Regions from separate parts of the Streptomyces sp. NBC_01465 genome, predicted to be linked through region 1. Evidence: riboswitches for the same ligand, from Rfam matches in the RefSeq annotation. Region 1 holds a riboswitch; each other region holds the start of a gene.
What was found. Region 1 has a riboswitch for cyclic di-AMP ahead of OG707_RS24255 (transglycosylase family protein). Riboswitches for the same ligand answer to the same signal wherever they lie in the genome.
Positions count from the first base shown of each region.

Region 2: linked by a shared signal. The riboswitch ahead of OG707_RS02750 (C40 family peptidase) and the one ahead of OG707_RS24255 (transglycosylase family protein) in region 1 are both predicted to bind cyclic di-AMP.
Region 3: linked by a shared signal. The riboswitch ahead of OG707_RS15140 (C40 family peptidase) and the one ahead of OG707_RS24255 (transglycosylase family protein) in region 1 are both predicted to bind cyclic di-AMP.
Region 4: linked by a shared signal. The riboswitch ahead of OG707_RS30690 (M23 family metallopeptidase) and the one ahead of OG707_RS24255 (transglycosylase family protein) in region 1 are both predicted to bind cyclic di-AMP.

Region 1 covers NZ_CP109467.1:5,115,268-5,122,759, reverse strand. The annotation lists gene OG707_RS24285 (cyclopropane-fatty-acyl-phospholipid synthase family protein) at 1-172, opposite strand, end outside; gene OG707_RS24280 (NAD(P)/FAD-dependent oxidoreductase) at 370-1,764, opposite strand; gene OG707_RS24275 (Ppx/GppA phosphatase family protein) at 2,110-3,057, opposite strand; gene OG707_RS24270 (DUF501 domain-containing protein) at 3,054-3,584, opposite strand; gene OG707_RS24265 (FtsB family cell division protein) at 3,608-4,078, opposite strand; gene eno (phosphopyruvate hydratase) at 4,161-5,447, opposite strand; gene OG707_RS24255 (transglycosylase family protein) at 5,630-6,373, opposite strand; cyclic di-AMP (ydaO/yuaA leader) riboswitch at 6,378-6,525, opposite strand; gene OG707_RS24250 (transglycosylase family protein) at 6,789-7,492, opposite strand, start outside.
Region 2 covers NZ_CP109467.1:630,679-638,170, forward strand. The annotation lists gene OG707_RS02740 (ATP-dependent Clp protease proteolytic subunit) at 1-274, shown strand, start outside; gene OG707_RS02745 (hypothetical protein) at 282-590, shown strand; cyclic di-AMP (ydaO/yuaA leader) riboswitch at 882-1,057, shown strand; gene OG707_RS02750 (C40 family peptidase) at 1,061-1,534, shown strand; gene OG707_RS02755 (DUF6328 family protein) at 1,592-2,095, shown strand; gene OG707_RS02760 (LysE family translocator) at 2,064-2,693, opposite strand; gene OG707_RS02765 (LysR family transcriptional regulator) at 2,766-3,671, shown strand; gene OG707_RS02770 (ATP-binding protein) at 3,668-4,099, opposite strand; gene OG707_RS02775 (helix-turn-helix domain-containing protein) at 4,333-5,199, shown strand; gene OG707_RS02780 (DUF397 domain-containing protein) at 5,211-5,453, shown strand; gene OG707_RS02785 (8-amino-7-oxononanoate synthase) at 5,457-6,617, opposite strand; gene bioB (biotin synthase BioB) at 6,759-7,492, shown strand, end outside.
Region 3 covers NZ_CP109467.1:3,241,381-3,248,872, reverse strand. The annotation lists gene OG707_RS15160 (trypsin-like serine peptidase) at 1-717, opposite strand, end outside; gene OG707_RS15155 (alpha/beta hydrolase) at 781-1,947, shown strand; gene OG707_RS15150 (C40 family peptidase) at 1,911-2,960, opposite strand; gene OG707_RS15145 (hypothetical protein) at 3,308-3,661, shown strand; gene OG707_RS15140 (C40 family peptidase) at 3,672-4,802, opposite strand; cyclic di-AMP (ydaO/yuaA leader) riboswitch at 4,811-4,957, opposite strand; gene pcrA (DNA helicase PcrA) at 5,235-7,492, shown strand, end outside.
Region 4 covers NZ_CP109467.1:6,511,697-6,519,188, reverse strand. The annotation lists gene OG707_RS30705 (bifunctional acetate--CoA ligase family protein/GNAT family N-acetyltransferase) at 1-1,229, opposite strand, end outside; gene OG707_RS30700 (HPr family phosphocarrier protein) at 1,356-1,637, shown strand; gene OG707_RS30695 (GntR family transcriptional regulator) at 1,762-2,445, opposite strand; gene OG707_RS30690 (M23 family metallopeptidase) at 2,638-3,453, opposite strand; cyclic di-AMP (ydaO/yuaA leader) riboswitch at 3,467-3,625, opposite strand; gene OG707_RS30685 (M16 family metallopeptidase) at 3,821-5,188, opposite strand; gene OG707_RS30680 (M16 family metallopeptidase) at 5,218-6,558, opposite strand; gene OG707_RS30675 (DNA gyrase/topoisomerase IV subunit A) at 6,726-7,492, shown strand, end outside.

The sequences.
Region 1 (7,492 bases):
GTTCGCCGGGTTTCCACAGCAGACGGCGCAGGGCGCGACGGTGGCGAAGGACAACTACGGGAGCGCCGGGGGGCCCTGACTCACTGCCGTCCCAGGTCCGGATGCGGACCGGGAGCGGCGTCCCCAGCAGTTCCTCGGCAAGAGCGGTCAGCCGCAGCGCGGCGTCGGCCATGGCGCACACCTCCGTAACGATGGGAAATGCTCAGCAATACGTAAACACCGAAGTCCCCTGTGCGCAGTCCCAGTACCGCGTAACGGGAACGTAAAATCCATGGCCCGTACATGTATATCCGTCGCGAAACGCCGAAGGGACCGCCCGCACCACGGATGGCGGACGGTCCCTTCGGGACGTTCGGTACTACGGGAGCGCTAGGAGGCCTTGGCCTTCTCGCCCTCGCTCTTCACCGCGGCGGCCGGAGCCGGAGCGGGCTTGGCTGCCTCGTAGAACTCCTCGCGGGGAGTCTCCATGGCGCCGAGCGAGACGACCTCGCGCTTGAGGAACATCGCGAGGGTCCAGTCGGCGAAGACGCGGATCTTGCGGTTCCAGGTGGGCACGGCCAGACCGTGGTAGCCACGGTGCATGTACCAGGCGAGACGGCCCTTGAGCCTGATCTTCATCTTGCCCATGACGATCATCGCGACGCCCTTGTGGAGGCCGAGACCGGCCACAGCACCCTTGTTGGCGTGGCTGTACTCCTTCTGCGGGAAGCCCCGCATGCCGGAGATCACGTTGTCGCCGAGGACCTTGGCCTGACGCAGCGCGTGCTGGGCGTTCGGCGGGCACCAGGCGCGCTCGGGCGGCGTACCGGCCTTGATCGCGGCGAGGTCCGGGACCTGGGCGTTGTCGCCTGCGGCCCAGATGTAGTCGGTGCCGGTGACCTGGAGCGTCGGCTGGGCGTCCACGTGGCCGCGGGGGCCGAGCGGGAGGCCGAAGCGCGACAGCGCCGGGTTGGGCTTGACGCCCGCGGTCCACACCAGGGTGTTGGAGTCGACCTCGAGGCCGTTGTTGAGGACAACGTGGCCGTCGACGCAGGAGTCCATGCCGGTCTTGAGGTAGACCTCGATGCCGCGGCCCTCGAGGTGCTCCTTGCCCCAGGTGCCGAGCTCGGGCCCGACCTCGGGAAGGATCTTGTCGGCGACGTCGACGAGGATGAAACGCATGTCCTCGCGCTTGACGTTGGTGTAGTACTTGGCCGCGTCGCGCGCCATGTCCTCCACCTCGCCCACGGTCTCGGCGCCGGCGAAGCCGCCACCCACGAAGACGAAGGTCAGCGCCTTGCGGCGGACGTCCTCGTCGGTCGTGGAGTCGGCCTTGTCCAGCTGCTCCAGGACGTGGTTGCGGAGACCGATGGCCTCCTCCACGCCCTTCATGCCGATGCCCTGCTCGGCCAGGCCGGGGATCGGGAAGGTGCGGGAGACCGCACCCATCGCGATCACCAGGTAGTCGAAGGGCAGCTCGTACGCCTCGCCGACGAGCGGCGCGACGGTGGCGACCTTGCGGTCCTGGTCGATGGTCGTGACGCGGCCGGTGAGCACCTCGGCCCCACGGACGACGCGTCGCAGCGGGACGACGACGTGACGCGGGGAGATGCTGCCTGCGGCGGCTTCGGGGAGGAAGGGCTGGTACGTCATGTACGAGCGCGGGTCGACGACCGTGACGGTCGCTTCCGCGTAACGCATCTTCTTGAGGATGCGTCGAGCTGCGTACAGGCCTACGTACCCGCCACCTACTACGAGGATCCTGGGACGCTCCGTGGTGCTCATGCCATCGAGTATCCACCCCCTCGGCAGGGGGTGCTCGTGCGCCCCTTCACAAGCTTCGAGGGGGCCTCTGCTACACTGCGCGGCTCACGTGACACACGTCATGGTCGCGCAAGGGAACCAAGGGGTACGTGGGCACGTTGAACACCCCCGCTGAACTGGCCCTCACGGCTTACCGGCGGGTAGACCACTGGTCCTATTAACACCGCTGTAACGCATCAGCGGCCGCCCGAAATGCACGCACTCAGGCCCTGCGGGCCGCGTATGAGGGCCATAAGTCCCCCCGCGTCGGCCAACAGGCCCCTTTTCCTTGTGAAGAACTTCACGAACTTGGTTCCGTCTGATCGATCAGACGAGGGACCAGAGGATCCCGTCGAGGATGTCGTGCTCCGAAACCAGCAGATCGCGCGTGCCGGTGCGCTCCATGATCGCGAGGACGATGAGGGCCCCCGCGCAGATCACGTCCACCCGGCCCGGGTGCATCACCGGGATCGCCGCGCGCTCGTCGTGCGTCGCACGGAGCAGGCGATGGGTGACCGACTTCACCTGGTGGTACGAGAGAACGGAACGGTGGATGGCCGCCGAGTCGTAGGCCGGCAGCTGGAGCGCGATCCCGGCAAGGGTGGTCACCGTGCCGGCCAGCCCGACGACCGTGTGCGCCTCGGTGAGCGGGACGGTCTCGGCCACCTGGTCGAGGGCCTTGTCGATGTCCGCACGCACGGCGGCGATCTGTTCGGGGGTGAGCGGGTCGCCGGTGAGGCCGTGGCGCTCGGTGAGCCGGACACAGCCGATGTCGACGGAGCGGGCCGCCTCCACGGTTGCGGACTCCATGGTCTCGGTGCCGATGACGAACTCCGTGGAGCCACCGCCGACGTCGACGACGAGGGAGCGCACAGGGTGGGCATCCCCGCGCTCGTACAGCGCGCTCAGCGCGCCCGCGAAGGAGAGCCGGGCCTCCTCGTCGCCGCTGATCACCTCGGGCTCGACGCCCAGAATGTCGCGGACGCCGCTAACGAACTCGTCGCGGTTCTCGGCGTCGCGCGAGGCGGACGTCGCAACGAAGCGGATCTTGTCCGCGCCGTGGGCCTTGATGGCCTCCGCGTACTCGCGGCACGCGGCGAAGGTCCGTTCCAGGGCCTCGGGGGCCAGACGCCCGGTCTTGTCCACGCCCTGGCCGAGGCGGACGATCGTCATCCGGCGGTCCAGCTCGACGAGCTCGCCCGTGGCAGGGTCTGCGTCCGCGATCAGGAGGCGGATCGAGTTCGTACCGCAGTCGATGGCAGCGGCGCGGGTCACTCCGAAGCCTCCGCGCAGGGCGTGACGCACGGGCCCTTCGCCCACCACTCCGGCAGCATCGCGATCGCCTCGTCGCCCAGCGGGTTCACGCCGGGACCGGCGGCCAGCGAGTGGCCGACCAGCACGTGCAGGCACTTCACCCGGTCCGGCATGCCGCCCGCGCTCGGGAAGCCCTCCAGGACCTCGATCGCGTCGCGGCGGGCGATGTAGTCCTCGTGCGCCTTGCGGTACGCGGCCGCCAGCTCGGGGTCGGTCGCCAGGCGCTCCGTCATCTCCTTCATGACGCCGTTCGCCTCAAGGGTGCCGATCGCGGAGGCCGCGCGCGGGCACGTGAGGTAGAAGGTCGTCGGGAAGGGCGTGCCGTCGGGCAGCTTCGGGGCCGTCTCGACCACGTCCGGGTTGCCGCACGGGCAGCGGTGGGCGATCGCGCGCAGTCCGCGCGGCGGGCGGCCCAGCTGCTCCTGGAAGGCGGCGATGTCCGCATCCGTGGGCGCGGTGGACTCGGTCTGCGGAGGGGGCGTCTGCATCTTCGTTCCGTAAGTGGTGGTGATCAGTGGCGGTCGGCGTTGTCCACGCCGTCCCAGAGGTTGGAGTACCAGGGGCGGTCTGCGGCGCCCCGGTCGTCGGTGCTGGTGGCACGCGCGTCCGGGTCGACGATCGTGAAACCGGTCTCCCCGGGCCGTACGTAATGAAGGTGCTCGCGGGCCAGGCGCTCGATGTACGCCGGGTCCTGGAGCCTGGCCTTCTCGTCCCGCAGCTCCTCGACCCGCTTGCGCGCGTCCTCGGACTGCTTGCGCTGCTCGGCGATGTCCGCGCGCTGGGACACGTACTGACGCATCGGGTACGCGAGCGCCACGATCAGCGTGCACACGACCATGACGAGGAGCGCGGCCCGGCCGGTGAGGCGCGAGCGGCGGGCCTGGCGGCGGGTCTGCGAGCGGTAGACGCGGGCGGCGGTCTGCTCGCCGAGGATGCGGATCCTGGTCGCGGTGGAGAACCGGTCCCGTTTGTCCGCTGCCATGTCGCTCTCCGCCTCCCCGTTACGCACCTACGTCCCCGCACACGGTACGGGACCGTGTGCGGGGACGCGGGTAACTACAGGCTCAGCCCTTGAAGCGCGGGAACGCGCTGCGGCCGGCGTAGACCGCGGCGTCGTCGAGGATCTCCTCGATGCGCAGCAGCTGGTTGTACTTGGCGACACGGTCCGAGCGGGCCGGGGCGCCGGTCTTGATCTGACCGCAGTTCACCGCGACCGCGAGGTCGGCGATGGTGACGTCCTCGGTCTCGCCGGAACGGTGGGACATCATGCACTTGAAGCCGTTGCGCTGGGCCAGCTCGACGGCGTCCAGGGTCTCGGTCAGCGAACCGATCTGGTTGACCTTGACGAGCAGGGCGTTGGCGATGCCCTCGTCGATGCCGCGGGCGAGGCGCTCCGGGTTGGTGACGAAGAGGTCGTCGCCGACGATCTGGACCTTGGCGCCCAGCTTGTCGGTGAGGACCTTCCAGCCCGCCCAGTCGTCCTCGTACAGCGGGTCCTCGATGGAGACCATCGGGTACGCGGAGACGAGCTCCTCGTAGTACTCGGTCATCTCGGCGGCCGAGCGGGACTTGCCCTCGAACTCGTACTTGCCGTCCTTGTAGAACTCGGACGCGGCGACGTCGAGCGCCAGACCGATGTCCTTGCCGGGGACGTAGCCGGCCTCCTTGATGGCCTCGATGATGAGGTCCAGGGCGGCGCGGTTGGACTCGAGGTTCGGGGCGAAGCCGCCCTCGTCGCCGAGACCGGTGGAGAGGCCCTTGGTCTTCAGGACCTTCTTCAGCGTGTGGTAGATCTCCGCACCCCAGCGAAGGGCCTCGGAGAAGGACTCCGCGCCGATCGGGGCGATCATGAACTCCTGGATGTCGACGTTGGAGTCGGCGTGCGACCCACCGTTGAGGATGTTCATCATCGGGACGGGCAGCAGGTGCGCGTTCGGGCCACCGAGGTAGCGGAACAGCGGCAGGTCCGAGGCCTCGGAAGCGGCGTGGGCCACGGCCAGGGAGACACCGAGGATGGCGTTCGCGCCGAGCGAACCCTTGTTCTCGGTGGCGTCGAGGTCGAACATGGCCTGGTCGATCAGGCGCTGCTCGGTGGCGTCGTAGCCGACGAGCTCCGGGCCGATCTGCTCGATGACGGCGAGGACGGCCTTCTCGACACCCTTGCCCTGGTAGCGGTTGGGGTCGCCGTCACGAAGCTCGATGGCCTCGAAGGCACCGGTGGAGGCGCCGGACGGAACGGCAGCACGACCCGTGCTGCCGTCGTCGAGGCCGACCTCGACCTCGACCGTGGGGTTGCCTCGGGAGTCCAGGATTTCCCGGGCTACGACGACGTCGATGGACGGCACGAGCATCTCCTTATGGGATGTGACGCTAGGTGGTGCAAGTTCGCTTTGGCCTTGCGACAAGAGCCTAACCGGCTGGCGGGGTTCGGCCAGCCGTGCGACCGGCTACTGGACAGTAGTAACGCAAAAAGCCCCGACCCGGCGCAAACGGGGGGAGTCGCGCCGGGCCGGGGAGCTCTGAGGAGCGGGGATCAGCTCAGGTGGAGCTGCTGACCCGGGTAGATCAGGTCGGCGTCCTTGACGATGTCGCCGTTGAGCTTGAACAGCTTCTGCCAGGTCGTGTCGTGAGCCTCGGCGATCTTGCTGAGGGTGTCGCCGGACTTGACCTTGTACTCGCCGTCGCCCTTCTCGTACGAGGACGAGGCGGAGGAGGAGGTCGAGGGCGCCGGGGTCTCCGCGGCGGGGGCCTGGGCGGCCTCGTCCGAGGAAGAGTCGTCCGACGTGCTCGCGGAGGAGCCGGAGTCGGTCGAGTAGGAGTTGTCGGACGAGGACGAGTCGCTGGAGGACTGGTCGCTCGAGGACGAGCTGCCGGAGTCGGTGCTGACGCCCGGGTCGACACCGTCGTTGCTCAGGTTGCCGGCGCCGGCACAGGCCCAGGCACCCGGGCCCTGCAGGGCGAGCAGCTTCTCGGCGGTGGCGATCTGCTGGTCCTTGGTGGCGAGGTCGGCGCGCTCGGCGTACTGCGTACCACCGGCGGCGGCCCAGCTGGACTGGGAGAACTGCAGGCCACCGTAGTAGCCGTTGCCCGTGTTGATGGACCAGTCGCCACCGGACTCGCACTGGGCGACGGCGTCCCAGGTGGAGACGGAGGCGGCGGAGGCCGAGGTGGCGCCGATCAGGGGAGCGGCGATCGCGGCACCGGTGATGCCGGCGAGCGTGGCGAAACGGACGGCCTTCGACGGGCGACGGTGCTTGGACTTGCTGGAAAGCAGCATGCGGAAATCTCCTCACCGACGCCTACGAGGTGAGCTGTCGGGTTCGGGCCAATGAGTTGCCCGGCCGAGCGTCCTAGCGCTCGGCTTAACCCCAAGCCGGTCTCCCGGCACTTACCTGGGTCCCCCGCTCCTGCCTACGGCGCTTTACGCGTCGAGTAATCCCAGCGACCGACGGCAGGATTCGGCGTGACGGTCGTTGGTGCTCGCTTTGACGAGCGGCTTAGACCGTAAACACACGTCGCCCCGATGTTCAAAGACGAACATCGGGGCGAAACTCCACCTGTTGCACACAGGGAACACACATTTACGCAGGTGGGGGACGGCGTGATCGGGTGGGGAGAACGAGGCGCGCGCGAAGAGTGACGAGACCCTTGTCTCACTTGGATAAAAGCGGACAGAAGGGGGTCAAGTACCCCTACTTTTCGCCCAGAACAAGGCTCTGGCCAGGAACGATGAGGTCCGGGTCCGCTCCGACCGTCTTCTGGTTGGCGGCGTAGAGCGCCGGCCAGCCGCCCTGAATGTCGTGTGCGTCCGCAATGGCCCAGAGGTTGTCGCCGGAGCGGACCGTGTAGCTGCCCTCGGTGGCGTCGGAGCGCTCCGGGGTCTCGCCGCGGGAGGCCTTGGAGCTGTCCGTACGGCCGCTGGTGTCCTCGCTGCCGCGGTGCTTGCCCGTACCGGCGCCGGTGTCCTTGCCCGCGTCCTCGCTCTTGTCCGCACCCGTACCGGCGTCGTCGCTCGCGCTCGCCGAGGGGGTGGGCGAGGCCGTGTCCGACGGGGTCGCCGAGGGCGAGGGGGTCGCGGAGGGGGTCGCCGTGTCCGAGGGGGTCTCGGTCGCCGAGGGCGTCGGGGTCGCGGTGTCCTCCGCGCCGGGGTCGACCGACGGTGTGGCCGAGGAGCCGGAGTTGTACTCCTTCGCGAGGCCGGAGATGCCCGCGCAGCTCGCCCAGGGCTTCGTGCCCTCCGCGGCGAGGATCTTCTCGGCCACCGCGATCTGCTGGGCGCGGCTGGCGAGGTCGGCGCGCTCGGCGTACTCCGCGCCGCCGTAGTTCTCCCACTTCTCCTGCGAGAACTGCAGACCGCCGTAGTAGCCGTTGCCGAGATCGGCGCTCCACATGCCGC
Region 2 (7,492 bases), 4.5 Mb from region 1:
CTCCGGCGCCCCGGGCAAGCGGGCGGCGCTGCCGGGTGCGCGGGTCGTCGTACAGCAGCCCGCCATCGAGGAGCCCGTCCACGGGCAGCCCTCCGATCTGGAGATCCAGAGCCTGGAGCTGCTGCGCATGCGGGAGCTGATGGCTTCGATGCTGGCGACGCACACGGGCCACAGCCCGGAGCAGATCGCCGCGGACATCGAGCGGGACAAGGTCTTCGACGCCGTCGCGGCCAAGGAGTACGGACTGGTCGATCACGTACTGGCCGCGAGGTGACCCGCGGATGCTGCCACCGGAATTGCCGCCGCTGCCCGCGCTGACGCGCGCCGAGGGCGAGTTCATCGACAGCTATCTGGAAGTGGTCGACCAGCTGGGACGGATCAACCCGGCCCGCGGCCACGACACTTACGGGGCGCTGCGGGCCGCCCAGGCCCTGGTCGCCCGGGCCGCCGCACTCCGTGACGCCCTGACGCTGATGCACACCCGGGGCGAGGACCGGCTCCACGCAGGGACCCTGACGACGGCCCTGCGGGTGCTGGACGGGGAGCGCCGGGCGGGGCGGGTCACCGTGCCGCCCCCGTCGGGGAGTTGATCCACCTCCCCCGGATGGCGTAGACGGGCGTAGCCGCTGCGTACTAAATGAGTTGCGCAGCCCACCTAGGCGTAGTACGGAATGATCGATTCCGCACCTGGTGCGGCGGTCGTCGGGGGCTCGACACTCGACACCGCCGGAGCTCTGTCCACCCGAACGGGGCAGTCGTGACGAGCCTCACATACGGCAGGTAACGCTCGGAAATCCGACACTTCATGGGTCAAGATCCCTGCAGACGACAAGCCCCCGCCACCTCGGCGGGGCGGTCCGGGCGGACGTCGAGTCCTGCCGCCGTCCCGGACGTCTGGTCGACAGGAGTGCATCGGCAGGAGTGGAGGACCCAGGCAGTACGGGTCCGATCCGAGTTCGGGGTCGGCCCTTGGGGTGAAGCCGCCAGCAGGCGGCCGGGCATCTTCGCCAGTCCGAATCCGACAGGTCATCCTTCACAGGCGGTTGACGAAGGGTTGCGCATGACTGCGCGGATTTGTGTTCCGTCCCTGCTGTCCCGGACCAGCGCCGTAACGGTGCTCACTGCCGCCGCTGTCGGTGGCACACTGCTGGCGCCGGGAGCCGCATCCGAGGCCCAGGCGGCCACGCTCGCGACGAAAGCACTGAACGTCGCCGCATCGAAGAAGGGGTCTCCGTACAAGTACGGGGCCGCCGGCCCGTCCCGGTTCGACTGCTCGGGGCTGACGCTCTACTCGTACAAGAAGGCGGGCAGGAGCCTGCCCCGCACGGCACAGGCGCAGTACAACAAGGTGCGCCACATCTCGTCCGGCAGCCGCACCCGCGGCGACCTGGTCTTCTTCCACTCCGGGCGGAGCGTCTACCACGTCGGGATCTACGCCGGCAGCGGGAAGATCTGGCACTCTCCGAAGACCGGCTCCGTGGTCAAGCTGGAGAAGATCTGGACGAAGAGCGTCTGGTACGGACGCGTGCGCTGACGCCGGGGCCCACCGGCCGGGGGCATGACCTCCGGCCGGCGGGATACTCGCTCCGGCATGACTGACGAGGGTCCCGGACCGGAACGCGACGAGACACGCATGGAGCGTGCCGACCGCAATTTTGTCGAGCTGCTCCAGGAACTCAGGGTCGTCCAGACCGGCGTCCAGTTCCTCTTCGCCTTCCTGCTGACCCTCGCCTTCACCACCCGTTTTCCCGAGCTCGACTCCTTCGAGCGCGGGACCTATGTGACGACCCTGCTGCTCACCGTGGTGGCGGCAGGGCTCTTCACCGCACCGGCCGCCCTGCACCGCGCCCTGTTCGGGCAGGGCGCGAAGGAGCGGATCGTGACGGTGTCCTCGCGGCTCGCGGGCACGGGGATGGCGGTGCTGGCACTCGCCCTGGCGGGTGCGGTGCTGCTGGTCGTCGACGTCGTCCACGGGATGCCGGAGGGCATCGCGGCGGGGGCGGGGACTCTGCTCGTCTGCGGCGGGCTGTGGGCGCTGCTGCCGTGGCTGGTCGGACGCGGGCTCAGTGAGACGCGGAACCGGCCACCAGGATGACTCCGAGACCGGCCAGCGCGGTCCCGGTGACACCCTCGACCGTCCTGGCCGTACGCGGCCGCCGCAGCCAGTGCCCGAGCCGGTCCACCAGCAGCGCCACGGCGGGGAACCAGACGAGGGCGAGTGCCACCACGATCGAGGCCAGCAGGAGCGTGCGCGGAAGGACCGGCGCCCCGTGCGGGACGAACTGGGGCAGCAGGCTCAGGAAGAGCACCGGCGCCTTGGGGTTGAGGACATTGGTGAGGAAGCCCTGGCGCAGGCACCGGCCGATGCCGTCGGTGGCCTTCTCCTCGCTCTCCGGCAGGGCGGGCGCGGGGCGGATCACGCTGTGGAGTGCGCGGCAGCCGAGATAGAGGATGTAGATCCCGCCCGCGATCTGGAGCGTACGGAAGAGGACGGGCACTGCGACGAGGACGGCCGCGAGGCCCGCGACAGCCAGCGCGGTGTGCACGAGCAGGCCCCCTGCGACGCCGACCGCGCAGGCGACACCGGAGCTGCGGGAGGCGAGTGCGTTCCGTACGACCACGGCGAAGTCCGCGCCGGGCATGGCGACCATGCCGGCGGCGACTCCGGTGAATGCGAGCAGTTGAGCGTCCATGCAGTACAGCCTGGACCGTGCGAGGCCTTAACGTGTACTTGCAATCTTCTGGGTCTGCCTAAAGGAACGCTTATGTACGACCCGACGCGGCTCGCCGCGCTCGTGGCCGTCGCCGAGGCCGGTTCGATCACCCGGGCCGCCGCGCGCCTCGGTTACACCGCGCCCGCGCTCTCGCAGCAACTCGCCAAGCTGGAGCGGGAGTCGGGCGCCACTCTGCTCGTACGACACCATCGCGGCGCCAAGCTGACGGCGGCCGGTGAGCTGCTGGCCGCGCGGGCCCGTACGGTGCTCGACGAGATGGACCGGGCCCGCCACGAGCTGTCCCGGCTGGCCGGGCTCTCCGGCGGCCGGCTGAAAGTGGGCACCTTCACCACCGCGGGCATCCATCTGCTGCCGCCCGTGCTGAGCTCCTTCCGCCGCGCCCATCCGGACGTGGAGCTGACCCTCGCCGACTACGAGCCGCCTCAGGGCGTGAGTGCGGTGGCCGCGGGCGACGCGGACCTGGCGCTGACCCATGCGTACGACCCCGCCGCTTCCGCGCCGCCGCCCTCGGGGGTGGCGCTGGAGACGCTGCTGGTGGAGGAGCTGGTGCTGGTGACCGCGCCGGGTCATGTACTGGCCGGTGGGGCGGGGCGGCTGCCGGTGGCCGATCTCGCCGGGCAGCCGCTGATCAGCAGTGCGCCCGCGCATCCGCCCCGCCAGGGCGTGGAGTCGGCGCTGGCCGCGGCGGGGGCGACGCCCGCCGTGGTGTGCGAGACGCCGGGGTACGCCCTGGTGTGCGCGCTGGTCAGTGCGGGGATCGGGGTGGCGGTGGTGCCGGAGATGGTCGCGGCGATGTCGGCGACGCCGCTGGGGGTGCGTCAGCTGGAGCCCGCCGCGTACCGCCGTACGATCTCGGTCGCGTACCGGACGGGCGAGGAGAGCCCGGCCGCCGACACGCTCCGGGCCCTGCTGCGGGGAGGGTTCGGGCGGGGCTAGCCGCCGACCGCCGCCGTCCACGGCAACGCGATCCAGACCGTCTTTCCGCCTTCGGGGGTGGGGGTGACGGTCAGCCGCCCGCCGCACTCCGCGGTCAGCCAGCGGATGATCACCATGCCGCGGCCGTTGTCCTGCTGGACGGCGGCCGGCAGCCGCTGGGGCCATCTCGGGTGACTGTCGGTGACGCCGATGCGCAGTTGCTCGTCGCGGTCGAGCTGGACGTCGACCGTGAAGGTGGGCGACTGCCCGAAGGTGTGCTGTACGGCGTTGGTCGCCAGTTCCGAGACGATCAGCCGGACCGTGTCGGAGATCTCGGCTTCGGTCGGGAGTCCCCATTCGGCCAGCACATTGGCGACATAGCGACGCGCGGAGGATACCGAGCCCGGCTCGCTCGGCAGAGTGACGGATGCTTCCTGGTGGTCTGCCATGGCGACGCTGTCCCTTTCCCACCGGGGCCGGCTCCGACGAATTGCGGATGTCCTTCGAGGACGGCCTCGGACTGTGCTTCGCGCCAGAGTGCCACTCATCGTGCCGCCATCGGCGGCGATCCACCAAGATGTGCATATATCTGTCGCCCGAAGTGATGAACTCTGCTACGAGAGACCGTATTTGGGCGGCAGACTGGCCCATCGCCGCGTGGCAGAAGTGTGAGGAGAAGCCCATGGGCAACGGTCCTGCGGTGCGACGCCGCAAGCTGGGGGAGGAATTGCGGAATCTGCGGCTGCGGGCCGGATTCACCAGCAGTCAGGCAGCACAACTCGTCGGCTGGCACCAGTCGAAGATCAGCCGGATCGAGACGGGCAGCAGCGGGGTGAAGAGCGCCGACGTGGCGCTGCTCCTCGACGCGTACGGGGTGCACGATCCGGGGCAACGGGCGCTGTTCACCGCGCTGTCGGGCGCGGGCGGCAGCGAGGGGCCCCACTGGTGGCACGCGTACCGCGGTCTGTTGCCGCCGCAGTACCGCGATTTCATCAGCCTGGAGTCGCAGGCGCACACCGCGCGGACCCTGGAAACCGTTGCGGTGCCCGGGCTGTTGCAGACACCCGAGTACGCACGGGCCGTCACCCGCGCCTCGCTGCAGCAGCTGCCGGAACTGCCGAAGGACACGGTCGACTCACTGGTGGACGTACGGGTGGCCCGCCAGGAGGTGCTCAGGACGGAGTGCCCGCTCGATCTCAGCGCCGTCATCGACGAGGCCGTGCTGCGCCGGCCGGTCGGCGGCCGCGGGGTGATGGCGGAACAGCTGCGCCATCTGACGGAGACCGCTCAACTGCCGCATGTACGGCTGCAGGTACTGCCCTTCGCCATCGGCGGCTACGTCGGAATGACCGGTCCTTTCATTATCTTCTCCTTTCCGAACATTGCTGATCTGGATGTGGTTGTTCTCGACCATTTGACGAGTAGCCTCTACCTCGAGCGGAAAGAAGACCTTGAGGCGTACAGCGCCGCGTTCCGCACCATTCAGGCGCTCGCTCTTCCGCCACAACACTCATTGGAGCTCATCGCCGGGATCGGTGACGGCGTGTAAGGGGAGGCATCATGTCCGCGCATCATGCGAACACCTCTTCCAGCACTTCCACTTCTCTGTACGGCGCGCAATGGCGGCGCAGCAGCCGCAGCACAGGAATGAACAACTGTCTCGAGGCGGCACGGCTCGGCTGCGGCCGGCTGGCCGTACGCGATTCCAAGAATGTCTCGTTCCCCGCGCTGCTCTTCACGCCCGGAACGTGGACCACCTTCCTCGCCGCCGTGCGCAACGAGGCGCCCGGCAGCCTGGGTTGACGGCTACGCGACCGGCGCGGTCGCGATGATCGTGTCCACCGCCGCGCCGATCTGACGATCCGTCAGGTCGGCGCGTGCGGTGAGCCTCAGCCGCGAGATGCCGTCCGGCACCGACGGCGGACGGAAACACCCGACGGCCAGACCCGCACTCCGGCAGTCGGCGGCCCACCGCACCGCGGAGTCCGCGGACGGCGCCTGCACGGAGACGACGGCAGCCTGCGGCCGCAGCGCGGTCAGACCGGCGGCCGTCAGCCCCTGGTGCAGCGAGCTCGCCACCGTACGGACACGCACCGCGAGGGCGGGTTCGGCGCGCAGCAGCCGCAGCCCTGCCAGGGCCGCCCCGGCCGCGGCCGGGGCGAGGCCCGTGTCGAAGATGAACGTGCGGGCGGCGTTGACGAGATGGTCGATGACCCGGGCCGGTCCGAGGACCGCGCCGCCCTGACTGCCCAGCGACTTGGAGAGGGTGACGGTGGCGACCACGTCCGCGTCGCCCGCCAGGCCCGCCGCGTGGACCGCGCCCCGGCCGCCCGCGCCGAGAACGCCCAGACCGTGTGCGTCGTCGACGAGCAGTGCGGCATCGACCTCCCGGCATACGGCCGCCAGTTCGGGCAGTGGCGCGGCGTCGCCGTCGACGGAGAAGACCGAGTCGGTGACGGCGAGCGCGCGGCCACCGTGCGCCTGGAGCGTCTTGCGTACGGCCTCGGGATCGGCGTGCGGGACGACGGCCGTCTCGGCGCGCGAGAGCCGGCAACCGTCGACGATCGAGGCGTGGTTGCCCGCGTCGGAGACGATCAGTCCGTCGCGGGCGGTGAGCGCCGTGAGCGCGGCCAGGTTGGCGGCGTAACCGGAGGAGAAGACCAGGGCGGCCTCGAAGCCGCAGAACTCGGCCAGTTCGCGCTCGAGTTCCGTGTGCAGCTCGGTCGTGCCGGTGACGAGACGCGAGCCGGTGGCCCCCGCGCCCCAGCGGCGGGCGGCCTCGGCGGCCGCACCGGTCAGTTCCGGGCGGCGGGTGAGCCCCAGATAGTCGTTGCTCGCCAGATCGAGCAGGTCCGACACCGCGGGGCGCGGGCGCAGGGTGCGTACGAGACCGGCCGCCTCGCGCCCCCGGGCCGCTGCGTCGATCCAGTCGAACCCTGAGAACGCGTCGGAAGACTCACCAGGCATGGCCGTTCCTTTTGTAGGCAGTCCACAGACCCTAGCGGCGGCCGCCCGAGGTCAGGGTGTGGCAATACACACACCCTGAACAGGGTCTCTTGTTCAAATCCTCCTTGGCGGCGCATGGTGCCGTACGCCAGGATCAGGCCCATGGACCTGTTGAGCACGCTGGTGGACAAGGGGCTTCGGCGCGAGCTGCCGACCCGCGAAGAAGCGCTCGCCGTACTGGCGACATCCGACGACGAACTGCTCGATGTCGTGGCCGCTGCGGGCAAGGTGCGCCGTCAGTGGTTCGGGCGGCGGGTGAAGCTCAACTATCTCGTCAATCTGAAGTCGGGGCTCTGCCCCGAGGACTGCTCGTACTGCTCCCAGCGGCTCGGCTCCAAGGCCGAGATCCTCAAGTACACCTGGCTGAAACCGGACGAGGCCTCTCAGGCGGCCGCCGCCGGTGTCGCGGGCGGTGCCAAGCGGGTCTGTCTGGTGGCGAGCGGGCGCGGGCCGACCGACCGTGACATCGACCGGGTCTCGGAGACCATCGAGGCCATCAAGGGCGACAACGCGGACGTCGAAGTCTGCGCCTGTCTGGGGCTGTTGAAGGACGGGCAGGCCGAGCGGCTGCGGGCTGCGGGCGCGGATGCGTACAACCACAACCTCAACACTTCCGAGGCGACGTACGGGGACATCTGCACCACGCACGAGTTCTCCGACCGTGTGGAGACCGTCCAGCACGCCCAGTCTGCGGGCCTCTCGGCCTGCTCCGGGCTGATCGCGGGCATGGGCGAGAGCGACGCCGACCTCGTCGACGTGGTCTTCGCGCTGCGCGGTCTCGACCCCGACTCGGTGCCGGTCAACTTCCTGATCCCCTTCGAGGGCACGCCCCTCGC
Region 3 (7,492 bases), 1.9 Mb from region 1:
TGCGGCGACCGCCCGGGTGTAGAGGGCCAGGGCACGGCCGCCGTAGACCGGGGCGTACGAGATCCAGTGGACGTTGCCGCCCGCCTCGTAGCCGCCCGTGTTGCCGATGACGCTGCCGGTGCGGGTCGCCGGGTTGTAGGACGTGATCCAGGGGCCGCCCGAGGTGCCGCCGTAGTAGCCGCCGCAGGCCATTCTGAGCTGGTGGTGGCCGGTGAGGCGGGTGGTGGAGGTGGTGCAGGAGAGGGGCTGGTGGTGTCTGTTCACCTTGGGGTCCGAGGGGTAGCCGATGACCGTGACCCGGTGGGTGTAGGTCGCGGTCGGGGTGAGCGTGAGGGCGCCGGTCCTCGCCTCCACGGGGGTGGCGACGCGGGCGAACGCGATGTCCAGGTCCGTGTCGCGCGGGTACGCGGGGTCCGTGAACAGCGCCGTGACGCGGTGCACGCCGTACGGCTGGGCGGATGCCGGGGCGCCGTAGCGGTACTGGGGGACGAAGAGCCGGGGGCGGCCGCAGTGCGCCGCGGTGAGGACCAGATCGCGGGTCGGGCTGTGGACGACCGTGCCCGTGCAGGCCGTCGCGCCGGTGCGGATCGATGCGGTGTCGGCAAAGAACGTGCCAACCATGGGGATGCCTTTGAAGTACGTCCCGTTGACGGCAGGAGCGGCGGCCGCCGCCTGCTGGGGCAGGGTGAAGGCGGCGAAAAGGGTCAGAGTCGTCAACCAGAGTTTCCACACGCGCCGTACGGTACGACGTAAAAAGGGGGCAAAGCGGGTAACCCCGCGGTGCGTCAGGGCATCTTCTCCGGCGTGATGAGCCTGACGGGGACGCCCTTTTTCCTGACCACCATCGTGCTGACCGTGGTGGCCGTCGTGCTGCCGCTGGTCCTGTGGAGCCGGGTCCGCGGCCCCTCCGCCGTGCGGGGCGCGACGCGGCTGGTGATGGTCGTCTTCGCGCAGGCCGCGGCTGTGCTGACGGTTTTCGTGGCGGTGAACAACAGCAATGGGCTGTACGACAGCTGGTCCGACCTCCTCGGCACCGGCAACCACATCGTGGCCGCGCCGGACCTGGGACAGGACGGCCTCGGCGGGAAGAACCTCGCCAACGAGCCCGCGTCGCACGAGGTGTTCAGCGACGTGCACGATGCGCGGATGGGTCACGGGGTGAAGGTCGCGCAGGTCACGGGCCCGGTGTCGAAGGTGAAGGGCGAGGTGTACGTATGGCTGCCGCCGCAGTACGGCCGGCCCGCGTACCGGCACCACAAGTTCCCGGTGGTCGAGCTGCTCGGCGGTTTCCCCGGGTCCGCCAAGGCCTGGTTCGGCAGCCTGAACGTCAACGCGCAGCTGGCGCCGCGCATGAAGCGCGGGGAGATCGCGCCGTTCATCCTCGTGGAGCCGCGGACCAATCTGCTCAACCGGCAGGACACCGGGTGCGCCAATGTGCCGGGCGTCGTCAACGCCGAGTCCTGGCTGAGTGTGGACGTACGGAAGGCGGTGACCGACAACTTCCGGGCGGCGAGCGGCGCCAAGGGGTGGGCGGTGGCCGGGTATTCGGCCGGTGCCCACTGCGCGGTGAAGCTGGCGCTGGCGCACCCCGACCGGTACCACGCGGGGGTCGGGCTCTCCGGCTACAACGATCCGGGGGCGGAGCATGTATCCATCACGGCCAAGGACCCGCACCTGCGGCAGGTGAACAACCCGCTGTGGATCATGAAGCACGCCAAGACCCCGCCGCGCGTCGCCCTGTTCCTCTCGGGCGGACGGCACGACGGGTATCTGGACGGGCTCGCACTGCAGCGGGCGGCCAAGTCCCCGACGAGCGTGCAGGTGGTCGCCGTCACCGGACCGCACACCACCGGGCTGTGGAGGCGGCAGGTGGTCGGGGTCTTCGAGTGGCTGACCTCGGAACTCGCGCCCTACCCGGGGCGGACCGCGCCCGCGAAGGGCATCTGATCGATGGGGGCGAGGCGGACCGGGGCGCCGGGGTGCGGGGCGTGGATCATCTGGCCGCCGCCCACGTACAGGCCAACGTGGCTGATGCCCGAGTAGAAGAACACCAGGTCGCCGGGGGCCAGTTCGGACTGGCTGACGCGCTGCCCGGCGTTGATCTGCGTGTACGTGGTGCGGGGGAGCGAGACGCCCGCCGAGCGGTACGCGGCCTGCGTGAGCCCCGAGCAGTCGAAGGCGTTGGGGCCTGTCGCGCCCCAGACGTAGGGGCTGCCGAGAGCTGAGTACGCGAACGAAACCGCCTGCGCCGCACGGGAGTTGGGGGCCACGGCCGAGGAGCGGGCCACCGAGCGGCTGGCGGCCGCGGCGGGGGCAGCGGCCGTGTCGCCGCTCTCGTAGCTGGCGCGCTCGGGGGCGCTGAGGCGGGCGAGGAGCGCCTGGGCGTCGCGGATCTTGGCCTGGACCTCTGCCTTGTTCTTCTTCAACTCGGCCTGGTCGGCGCGGAGTTGTGTGAGCCGGTCGTCGGCCGTGGAGCGCAGCTGGTCGATCTGGCCGATCTGGTGCTGGATGTCGTCGATGTCGGCGGACTGGCGTGCGCCCACCTGGTCGACCAGCGAGGCCCGGTCGAGGAACTGCGAGGGGTCCGAGGAGAGCAGCACCTGCACGGTCGGGTCGATGCCCCCGGTGCGGTACTGGGCGGCCGCGCTCTGCCCGATCTGGCGCCGGGCGGCGTTGAGGGTCTCGGTCTTGCGGGCGGCCTCGTCCTGCAGCGCGGAGATGGCCTTGCGGGTGGTCTGCGTCTTCTGCTTGGCGCCGTTGTACGCCTCGGTGGCGACCTCCGCCTCCTGGTAGAGCTTGTCGACCTTGGCCTTGACCTGCGCGGGGGTGAGGTTCGGCTCCGCGTGCCCGATGCCTTCGAAGGCGGTGGCGGAGGCCGCGGTGGCGATCGCGAGGGTGGCCGCCGTTCGGGCGGCGGGGCCGGAGAGCGGGCGCTGCTTGGGCTTTCGGTGAGCGGCCACGGGGGCGGGTCACGTCCTTCCGTATGACGTCCGTTACGTGCGTCCGGCGGCGGCCCGCACAGGGGGAGCGGGCCGCCGCCGGTTCTTTCGGCGGTGGTGACCGACAGTCGTCCGATCCAGCGGACGGGACGGCGGTGGGGAGCCGGTCACCTGGAGAAGGACGCTAAACCTGATGGTTGCGCGAAAGTGATGGAGTGACTGGAAGTGGTTCATTTTGGTCAGTGCGTGAGCGTCTGTGACCGGTGGGGTGGGGGCGTCTCTTTGGATTCCGGGGCTCTGTGACCGAAGCGGTGGATGTGCACGACCTGAGTGAAAGGTGGTGCTAAGGGGTGGCTAGGGTCGGGGCCATGGACGTACTGATCAATGTCTTCGTGGGCCTGCACATCATCGGCATCGCCTCGCTGCTCGGCGGATTCCTGACCCAGATGAAGGCGATGGGCGCGGGCACGGCGCGCTTCGTGCCCGCGATGCTGCACGGTGCGCTGACGATGCTGGTCACGGGGGTCGCGCTGGTCGGGCTCAACCAGGCCGACGACCACACCGTCAACAACATCAAGATCGGCGTCAAGCTGGCGATCCTGATCGTCATTCTCGGCCTGGTCTACGTCAAGCGTGACGAGGAGAAGGTCGAGAAGGGGCTGTTCGGTGCGGTCGGCGGCCTGACCGTGGCCAACATCTTCATCGCGGTGCTGTGGACCTGAGGAGCTTGAGCTACGCGGGGCGCACCGAGCCGTAGATCGGCATGTAGTAGATCGACTCCTCGCGGACGTTCGCGCCCGTGTGCGGCGCGTGGATCATCTTGCCGCCGCCGATGTAGATCCCGACATGGCTGATGTCGTCGTAGAAGAAGACCAGGTCACCGGGTTGCAGATCCGCCGTCGCGACGCGCGTGCCGACCTTCACCTGGTCCCAGGTGGTGCGCGGCAGGTCGATGCCGGCGGCCTTCCAGGCGGCCTGGGTGAGGCCCGAGCAGTCGTAGGAGCTGGGGCCCGTCGCGCCCCAGACGTACGGCTTGCCCATCTGCGCGCGGGCGAAATCGAGGACCTTGGCGGCCTTCGCCGCGTACGAGCTGGAGGACGAGGAAGAGGAGGACGAGCCCGAACTGGCTTCCTTCTTCGCGGCCTCCGCCTTCGCCGCCTTCTCCGCCGCGGCCTGCTTGGCCGCCAGGTCGGCGGCCTTCTTCGCCGCCGCCTCCTGTCGCGCCTTCTCCAGTGCCGCCAGCCGCGCCTTCTCCTCGGCCGTCAGCTTCGAGAGCAGCTCGCGCGTCTCGGCGAGCTTCGACTGCACCTGCTGTTTGGTCGCCTTCAGATCGGCCTGCGACGTGGTGAGCGTCTCCAACTGCTCGGTCGCCTCGGCCCGTTCCTTCGCCGCCGCCTTCTGCTGCTTGGTGTAGTCGTCGACCGCGTGCGTCTGCTGCGCCGACAACTGCTTCATCAGCTGGTTCTGGTCGAAGTACGACTGCGGGTCGCTGGCCAGGAGCATCGTCGCGGTGGAGGCGAGATTGCCGCCCCGGTACTGCGCGGCCGCGTACTGCCCCAGCTCGCGCCGCGAGTCGTTCAGCTGCTGGGTGCGCTGGGCGACGGCGTCCAGGAGCCGGTCGACCTTCTTGCGCTGCTGAGCGGTGGACTCCTTCGCGGCGTCGTACCTCTGCGTCTCGGTGCCGGCCTGCCGGTACAGGTCGTCGACCTTCTTCTGTACGTCCTCGATGCTCGGCTTCGGCTGCACGGGCGCGGCCTGCGCGCTCTGTGCGAGCAGCGAGACGGAGGCGAGGGCGGCGGTGGTGATGCCGACTGCGGGAGCCGTGGCCCGTATTCGGGTACGCGGCTTGCGGTGGTCTGCCAAGGCAGGCGTGTTCCTTCCGTGGACCGCCTACCGGGTTAGCTGTCGGGTTCGGGCTGTCGGAAGGCCGCCCTACGGTCCTGGGGGGTACGGACCGATTCACCCCGGTGGTGCTTGGTGGGTCCCCGGCTCCAACTGCCGTACGGCAGAGCGGACTCGGCGCGGCGGCGCGCTCCGGCGCGGGTCGCCGGTGGGGGCACGGCCACCTGACGGAGCACGGTAGCCAACCCCTGGGGCGGGTGGGAAGCCTGATGTTCGATATGCCCGATACATTTTCGTGACCTCTCGGGACCGGACGTAAAGGCACGCGTCAGGTGTACGCACCGGTGCGGTCGGTAACGGAACGTGATGGGGGTGGTGCGGTTCCCGTCTACGGGGCCCTCGCTGCCGATCCCTGCCCGGACTGTCAGTCGTGCGGCCTAGACTCGGTAGACGATGAGCAGCCTCTTTGACGACAGCTTCCTGGCGAACCTCCAGCCCACCGAGGACGCGCCCCCGCCCCCCGAGGAGCACGCTCCGGAGGAGGAGGTCCCCGCCGACCTCTTCGGCGGAGCCTTCGACGGGCCGCCCCGCGACGCGTACTACCGCGACGGCGCCCCCCGCCCCGCCGTGGACCCCGCCGCGCTCCTGGACGGCCTGAACACCGAGCAGCGCGCCGCCGTCGTGCACTCGGGGTCCCCGCTGCTCATCGTGGCCGGCGCCGGCTCCGGCAAGACCCGCGTGCTGACGCACCGCATCGGGCATCTGCTGGGCGCCCGTGGCGTCCACCCCGGCCAGATCCTCGCGATCACCTTCACCAACAAGGCCGCTGGTGAGATGAAGGAGCGCGTGGAAGGGCTCATCGGCCCGCGCGCAGGCGCCATGTGGGTGCTGACCTTCCACAGCGCCTGCGTCCGCATCCTGCGCCGCGAGTCGAAGAAGCTCGGTTTCACGTCGTCCTTCTCGATCTACGATGCCGCCGACTCCAAGCGGCTGATGGCCCTGGTCTGCCGCGATCTGGACCTGGACCCCAAGCGGTTCCCGCCCAAGTCCTTCAGCGCCAAGATCTCCAACCTCAAGAACGAGCTCATCGACGAGGAGACCTTCGCGGGGACGGCCGCCGACGGCTTCGAGAAGACGCTCGCCGAGGCGTACCGGATGTACCAGGCGCGGCTGCGCGAGGCCAACGCCCTGGACTTCGACGACATCATCATGACCACGGTGCACCTGCTCCAGGCGTTCCCGGATGTCGCCGAGCACTACCGGCTGCGGTTCAGGCACGTACTCGTCGACGAGTACCAGGACACCAACCACGCCCAGTACACGCTGGTCAAGGAGCTGGTGGGGTCCGGTCCCGCCCCCGCCGAGCTGTGCGTCGTCGGTGACGCGGACCAGTCGATCTACGCCTTCCGGGGCGCGACGATCCGCAACATCCTCCAGTTCGAGGAGGACTACCCGAACGCGACCACGATCCTGCTCGAGCAGAACTACCGGTCCACGCAGACCATCCTCTCCGCCGCCAACGCCGTCATCGAGCGGAACGAGAGCCGCAGGCCCAAGAACCTGTGGACCGACGCGGGCGAGGGCGCGAAGATCGTCGGCTACGTCGCCGACACCGAGCACGACGAGGCGCAGTACATCGCCGAGGAGATCGACCGCCTCACGGACGCGGGCGACGCCAAGGCCGGAGACGTCGCCGTCTTCTACCGTACGAACGCCCAGTCCCGTGTCTTCGAAGAGATCTTCATCCGGGTCGGGCTGCCGTACAAGGTCGTCGGCGGAGTGCGCTTCTACGAGCGCAAGGAGGTCAGGGATGTGCTGGCCTATCTGCGCGTCCTCGCCAACCCCGAGGACACCGTCCCGCTGCGCCGCATCCTGAACGTGCCCAAGCGCGGGATCGGCGAGCGCGCCGAGGCGATGATCGACGCGCTCGGACTGCGGGAGAAGATCAGCTTCCCGCAGGCACTGCGCCGGGTCGACGAGGCGTACGGCATGGCGGCTCGCTCCTCCAACGCCGTGAAGCGGTTCAACGTCCTGATGGAGGAGCTCCGGACGATCGTCGAGTCGGGGGCCGGGCCGGCTGTCGTACTCGAAGCGGTGCTCGAACGGACCGGCTATCTCGCCGAGTTGCAGGCATCGACCGACCCGCAGGACGAGACGCGCATCGAGAACCTTCAGGAACTCGCCGCCGTGGCCCTGGAGTTCGAGCAGGAGCGGTCGGCCGCGGGCGAGGAGAGCGCGGGGACGCTCGCCGAGTTCCTGGAGAAGGTCGCGCTCGTCGCCGACTCGGACCAGATCCCGGACGAGGACGAGGACGGGGCCGGCGTCATAACGCTGATGACGCTCCACACGGCCAAGGGCCTTGAGTTCCCTGTGGTGTTCCTGACGGGCATGGAGGACGGGGTCTTCCCGCACATGCGCGCGCTGGGACAGGTCAAGGAGCTGGAGGAGGAGCGGCGGCTCGCGTACGTGGGGATCACGCGCGCCCGTGAGCGGCTGTATCTGACGCGCTCCACGATGCGCAGTGCGTGGGGCCAGCCCTCGTACAACCCGGCCTCGCGCTTCCTGGAGGAGATCCCGGTCCAGCACCTGGAGTGGAAGCGGACGGGTGCCATGGCGGCTCCTGCGGGGCCGACGTCGGGGATCGCCGCGTCGCTGTCGTCCTCGCTGTCCTCGTCGCGCTCGCGCGGCGGCCGCGGCGGTGCGACGGGCTT
Region 4 (7,492 bases), 1.4 Mb from region 1:
AGGTAGAGGAGGGCGACGTCGGTGTCGGGGTCGTCGTACCAGTACTGCAGGAAGTCGTTGCCGGAGACGTCTGCGCGGTTCCCGGAGGAGATGAAGGAGGAGAGGCCGGCGCCCCTGCGGTGCAGTCCGGACAGGAGGGCGATGCCGATGGCCCCCGACTGGGTGAAGAGGCCGATGCGGCCGGGGGCCGGGGACTCGGGGGCGAGCGAGGCGTTGAGGTGGACCGCGTCGGAGGTGTTGATCAGGCCGAAGGCGTTGGGGCCGATGATGCGCATCCCGTACGAACGGGCCTGGCGCACCAGTTCGCGCTGGCGCTCCCTGCCTTCGGGGCCGCTCTCCGCGTATCCGGCGGAGAGAACGACCAGGCCCTGGACGCCGCTCTCGCCGCAGTCGGCGACGGCCTCGGGGACCCGTTCGGCGGGGACGGCGACGACCGCGAGGTCGACGCTCTCGCCGATGGCGGCGACGGAGGGGTGGGCGGGGACGCCGTCGACTTCGGTGACGTCGGCGGGGAAGGCCTTGTTCACCGCGTACACCGGGCCGGTGAAGCCGGAGGCGAGCAGATTGCGCAGGATCGTACGGCCCACTCCGCCGGGTGCGCGGCCCGTGCCGACGACGGCGACGGAGCGGGGGGCGAGCAGGCGCTGCACCGAGCGGGCCTCGGCGCGCTGCTCGCGCGCCCGCTGGACGGCGAGGGACGCCTCGGTGGGCTCCAGGTCGAGGGTGAGGTGGACCGAGCCGTCCTCGAAGCTGCGCCGCTGCTCGTAGCCGGCGTCCGTGAACACCTTGATCATCTTGTTGTTGGCGGGCAGCACCTCGGCGATGAAGCGGTGCACGTCGCGTTCTCGGGCGACCGCCGCGATGTGCTCCAGGAGGGCCGATGCGACGCCTCTCCCCTGGTGCGCGTCCTGGACGAGGAAGGCGACCTCGGCCTCGCCGGTGCCGATCCGGTCGTAGCGGACGGTGGCGATGAACTCGCCGCCGATCGTTGCCGCGAGGCCCACCCGGTCGACGTAGTCGTGGTGGGTGAAGCGGTGCACGTCCTTGTCGGACAGCCGCGGGTAGGGCGCGAAGAAGCGGTAGTACTTCGACTCGTCCGAGACCTGCTCGTAGAAACTGACCAGCCGATCGGCGTCGTCGGGGGCGATCGGCCTGATCCGCGCGGTGCCGCCGTCGCGCAGCACGACATCGGCTTCCCAGTGCGCCGGGTACGCCAGGTCCGGGTTCATGAGGAGAGCCTACGGGTCGCCTACGGGTCGCGGGGCGACCCCGACCGGTGCAGGCTGGGCCTCAGCATCCCGTACCCCGTGGTTGAATGGTCTAGACAACAGTCAGAGAACTTGAAGGGCAACACCATGGCTGAGCGCCGCGTAAATGTCGGTTGGGCCGAGGGTCTGCACGCCCGTCCCGCCTCCATCTTCGTCCGTGCCGCCACGGCCTCCGGCGTCGCGGTGACGATCGCCAAGGCCGACGGCAACCCCGTCAACGCCGCATCGATGCTCGCCGTGCTCGGTCTGGGCGCGCAGGGCGGCGAGGAGATCGTGCTCGCTTCGGACGCCGAGGGTGCGGACGCCGCTCTCGACCGTCTGGCGAAGCTGGTCGCCGAGGGTCTCGAGGAGCTCCCCGAGACCGTCTGAATTTCGCACACCGAAGCCGCTCCACCAGAATTGTGGTGGAGCGGCTTCGGCATTTCCTGAACCTTTTTCGGGCAGCAGAAAAGAGAGGCTCTTAAATGCCTCTTCTTTGTATACGGCGCGACTGTTAATGCGAACCGCCCGCGTTGTTTACAGCATGTTGCGAAGTCCTCACACGCATTGCGTCGGGGCGGCGCAGCCGGTGCGCGGAGCTCACGCGCTCCGCGTGCTGCACGGTCAGCGCCCTGGCCCGCTCCGCGTCGCCGCGTGCCACGGCGTCGACGATCGCACCGTGCTCGGCCCACGAGTCGACAGGACGCACGGGCTGCTCGACGGCGTACATCCAGGCGATCTTGTGCCGCAGCTGGGTGAGCAGCGCGGTCAGCGGCGGACTGCCCGAGGCCTGGGAGAGGGTCTCGTGGAACCAGCCGCCGAGCGAGCGCAGGTCCTCGCCCTGCCCCCGCCTGGCCCGCTCCTGCCCCAGCCTGACCAGGCCGCGCAGGACTTTGAGGTGGGCTTCGGTACGTCGCTGAGCTGCCCGGGCCGCGCCCATCGGCTCCAGCAGCAGCCGCATCTCCAGAAGATCGGCCGCCTCCTGCTCGGTGGGCTCGGCGACGCAGGCGCCGGCATGGCGGCGGGTGAGCACGAAGCCCTCGGACTCCAGGGTCCGCAGTGCTTCGCGCACCGGTACGCGCGAGACGCCGTACCGGCGGGCCAGGACCTCCTCGGTGAGCCGGCTGCCGCGCTCGAAGACACCGGAGACGATGTCGTCACGGATCGCCGTGCATACCGAGTGCGCCGGAATGCGCATCACCGAACCTCCGCCTTAATCCCCGCGAAACGCGGTCGATCGACGCCTGTTCGGCGACTCTATTGCAGCGGACGTGAATTTCCGATGGCGGCCGGTTAATCATGGATATCTTTTGGCCACGGAACCGTACGCGGAAGGCCCCGGCGCTGATGCGCCGGGGCCTTCTCGGTGGTGCTACGGGTGGAGCAGCTGTCAGACGTTCACGCCGTGCGAGCGCAGGTACGCGACCGGGTCGATGTCCGAGCCGTACTCGGCGGTCGTACGGGCCTCGAAGTGCAGGTGCGGGCCGGTGACGTTGCCGGTGGCGCCGGAGAGGCCTATCTGCTGGCCGGAGGTGACGGCGGAGCCGACCGAGACGCCGATGGACGAGAGGTGGCCGTACTGCGTGTACGTGCCGTCGTTCATCTTGATGACGACGTTGTTGCCGTACGCGCCGCCCCAGCCGGCCTCGACGACGGTGCCGGCGCCGACGGCGTGGACCGAGGTGCCCGACGCGGCGTGGAAGTCGATGCCGGTGTGGCTGCCGGAGGACCAGAGGCTGCCGCCGGTCTTGTAGCCGGTGGAGACGTAGGAGCCCGTTATGGGCGCGACGTAGGCGTTCAGGCGCTTGCGCTCGGCCTCGCGGGCGGCGCGCTCCTTGGCCTCGCGCTCCTGCTTCGCCTTGGCCTCGGCCTTCGCCTTGGCTTCGCGTGCCTTCTTGGCCTTGGCCTCGGCCTTCGCCTTGGCTTCCGCCTTGGCCTTCGCGGCGGCCTTGGCCGTGGCGGCCTCGTGCTTCTGCGCGGCGGCCTGGGCGTCGACGTGCGCGGCGAGGGAGTCGCCGATCACGATGGTCTGGGTGAGGCCGGTGGTGTCCACGGCGGGGGCCGCGGCTTCGGCGGCCATGGCCGGGGCGGCCAGGGTTCCGACGACGCCGGTCGTGGCGAGGGCGGCGGCACCGGCGAAGGTCGCGGTCCTGCGCGTCAGACGGTTCGGGGCACGGTGCTTACCGGTAGGGCGGGCGAACGCCATGAAGGGGCTGGTCCTTTCCTTCCTTCTCGCCTACCGGGTTAGCTGACGGGTTCGGAGCAGGAAGGTCTCCTACGGGCGTGCGCCTTGCGGCTGGGCCCGATTCACCCCAGGGACTGAGTGGGTCCCCGGCTCCCCAGGCTCGCGCCTGACGGGGACTCGGCGATCACTGTCCGGGGCCGCGGATGCGGCTTACGTACGACGAACAGCGAAATCGACGCTAAACGCTCCCGCTTACCGGAACCAAACAGACAGCTTGTTTTGTAGCGCACGCCACAGGACATCCAGGCAACCACAGAACAAACCGGACAAAAGGGAGAACCTCGGCGGCCGCCCGGCCGCCGAGGTCCCTTTTGCCCCTGTCCGTCAATCAGCCCGTGACGACGGTCACTTCGCCGATGCCCAGCTGCCTGACGGGCTCCGCGATCTTCGCCGCGTCCCCGACCAGGACCGTGACGAGGCGGTCCTCGGGGAAGGCGTTGACGACCGCGGCCGTGGCCTCGACCGTCCCGGTCTCCGCCAGCCGCGCGTACAACTGCGCCTGGAAGTCGTCGGGAAGGTGCTGCTCGACCTGGTCGGCGAGCGTGCCCGCGACCGCCGCCGCCGTCTCGAACTTCAGCGGGGCGACACCCACCAGGTTCTGTACGGCGGTCTCGCGCTCCGCGTCGGTGAGCCCCTCGGCGGCGAGCGTGCGCAGCACCTTCCAGAGGTCCTCCAGCGCCGGTCCAGTGGACTCCGTGTCCACCGAGCCGCTGATGGCGAGCATCGCGGCGCCGCTGCCGTCGGCGGCGGAGCGCATCACCTGGCCGAAGGCCCGGACGCCGTAGGTGTAGCCCTTCTCCTCGCGCAGGACGCGGTCCAGACGCGAGGTGAGGGTGCCGCCGAGGCAGTACGTACCGAGCACCTGGGCGGGCCAGACGCGGTCGTGCCGGTCGGCGCCGATCCGGCCGATCAGCAGCTGGGTCTGTACGGCGCCGGGGCGGTCCACGACGATCACGCGGCCCGTGTCGTCGGCGGTGATCGGCGGGGCCGGGCGCGGGGCCGCGGTGTTGCCGGTCCAGTCGCCGAGGGTCTCGGCGAGCAGCGCGTCCAGGTCGACGCCGGTGAGGTCACCGACGACCACGGCCGTGGTCGTGGCGGGGCGCACATGGGCGTCGTAGAAGGCGCGGACCCCGGCGGCGTCGATGTTCGACACCGTCTCCTCGGTGCCCTGGCGGGGGCGCGACATGCGCAGGGTCGCCGGGAAGAGCTCCTTGGAGAGCTGCTTGGCGGCGCGGCGGCCCGGGTTGGCCTGCTCGTGCGGGATCTCGTCGAGGCGGTTGCGTACGAGCCGGCTGATCTCGCCGTCGGCGAAGGCCGGTGCGCGCAGTGCCTCGGCGAGCAGGCCGAGCCCCTTCGGCAGCCGGGAGACGGGGACCTCCAGGGAGACCCGGATGCCCGGGTGGTCCGCGTGGGCGTCCATGGTGGCGCCGCAGCGCTCCAGTTCGGCCGCGAACTCCTCGGCGGTGTGCTTGTCGGTGCCCTCGTTGAAGGCGCGCGACATGATCGTGGCGATCCCGTCGAGGCCCTCGGGCTCGGCGTCCAGGGGGGCGTCGAGGTTGACCTCGACGGCGACCACCTGCTGGCCCGGACGGTGACAGCGCAGCACCGTCAGACCGTTGGGGAGCGTGGAACGCCCGGGGGCCGGGAACGCCCAGGGCGTTGCGGTGCCCGGCTGGGGCTGCGGGTGGTACGTCATGCTCACGGCAGCGGTGTCGGTGGTCTCCGTCACTGGTCCGCCCCCTCTTCTTCGGTCGCATCGGCGGCGGTGGTCGGCTCGTACACGAGGACCGCACGGTTGTCGGGGCGCAGACGCGCCTTGGCGACCGCCTGCACCTCCTCGGCCGTGACGTCGAGGACCCGCTGCACGGCGGTCAGCGCGAGCTGCGGGTCGCCGAACAGGACGGCGTACCTGCACAGTTCGTCGGCGCGCCCCGCCACGGTGCCGAGCCGGTCCAGCCACTCGCGCTCCAACTGGGCCTGGGCGCGCTCCATCTCCTCGGCCGTGGGGCCCTGCTCGGCGAACCGGGCGAGCTCCTCGTCGACGGCCGCCTCGATCTGCGGGACCTCGACACCGCCCGACGTCTTGACGTCCAGCCAGCCGAGCGAGGGGGCACCGGCCAGCCGGAGCAGGCCGAAGCCGGCCGCGACGGCCGTCTGGTCGCGCCGTACGAGACGGTTGTGCAGCAGGGAGGACTCGCCGCCGCCGAGGATCGTGAGGGCGATGTCGGCCGCGTCGCACTCGCGGGTGCCGTCCTGCGGGAGGCGGTAGGCGGCCATCAGCGCGCGCGACGGAACCTCCTCGTGGACCTCTTCGCGCAGCTGCTCGCCGATGGTCTCCGGGAGCGAGCCGTCGCGCGGCGGCTGCTTGCCGTCGTGCGCGGGGATCGTGCCGAAGTACTTCTCGACCCAGGCGAGGGTCTGCGCCGGGTCGATGTCACCGACGACCGAGAGCACCGCGTTGTTGGGCGCGTAGTACGTACGGAAGAAGGCGCGCGCGTCCTCGAGGGTCGCTGCGTCGAGGTCGGCCATCGAGCCGATCGGCGTGTGGTGGTACGGGTGCCCCTCCGGGTAGGAGAGGCCGGTCAGCTTCTCGAACGCGGTGCCGTAGGGCACGTTGTCGTACCGCTGCCGGCGCTCGTTCTTGACGACGTCGCGCTGGTTCTCCATCGACTCCTCGTCGAGGGCGGCGAGCAGCGAGCCCATCCGGTCCGCCTCCAGCCAGAGCGCGAGCTCCAGCTGGTGGGTGGGCATCGTCTCGAAGTAGTTGGTGCGCTCGAAGCTGGTGGTTCCGTTGAGCGATCCGCCGGCTCCCTGCACCAGCTCGAAGTGACCGTTGCCCTTCACCTGTCCGGAGCCCTGGAACATCAGGTGCTCGAAGAGGTGAGCCAGGCCCGTACGGCCCTTGACCTCGTGGCGCGAACCGACGTCGTACCAGAGGCAGACTGCGGCGACCGGGGTCAGGTGGTCCTCGGAGAGCACCACGCGCAGGCCATTGGCCAGCCTGTGTTCCGTTGCTGTCAGGCCGCCGGAGGAGGCCTCGGCGGTGGCCGTGTGACCCATGGGCATGTACGTCCCTTCGATCGCGGTAAAGAGAAAAGCGAAGTCCTGCCACTGTATGCAAGCGCACCGACAGCGCGCTAAGTTCCCGGGTCGCGGTCGGTGTTGTCAGTGGGACGGTCCACAATGGTCGGCGTCCCTACCTGACCAAGGCATGTGAAGGAGCCGCAGCAGCGATGGCCCGCCGCAGCACGAAGACCCCGCCGCCGGAGGACTTCGAGGAGAAGATCCTCGACATCGACGTGGTCGATGAAATGCAGGGCTCCTTCCTCGAGTACGCGTACTCGGTGATCTACTCCCGGGCCCTGCCGGACGCCCGGGACGGTATGAAGCCCGTCCACCGGCGCATCGTCTACCAGATGAACGAGATGGGGCTGCGCCGCGACCGCGGCTATGTGAAGTGTGCCCGTGTCGTCGGCGAAGTGATGGGCAAGCTGCACCCGCACGGCGACGCGTCCATCTACGACGCCCTGGTGCGCATGGCACAGCCCTTCTCGATGCGGCTCCCGCTCGTCGACGGGCACGGCAACTTCGGTTCCCTCGGCAACGACGACCCGCCGGCCGCCATGCGGTACACCGAGTGCCGGATGGCCGACGCCACGACGCTGATGACCGAGTCCATCGACGAGGACACGGTCGATTTCACGCCGAACTACGACGGCCAGGAGCAGGAGCCGGGCGTCCTGCCCGCCGCCTATCCGAACCTGCTGGTCAACGGCGCGACCGGAATCGCCGTCGGCATGGCGACGAACATGCCGCCGCACAACCTGGGCGAGGTCATCGCCGCCGCCCGGCACTTGATCAGGCATCCGGCCGCCGACCTCGAGACGCTGATGCGCTTCGTCCCCGGTCCCGACCTGCCGACCGGCGGGCGGATCGTGGGGCTCACGGGCATCAAGGACGCGTACGCGTCGGGGCGCGGCACCTTCAAGATCCGCGCCAC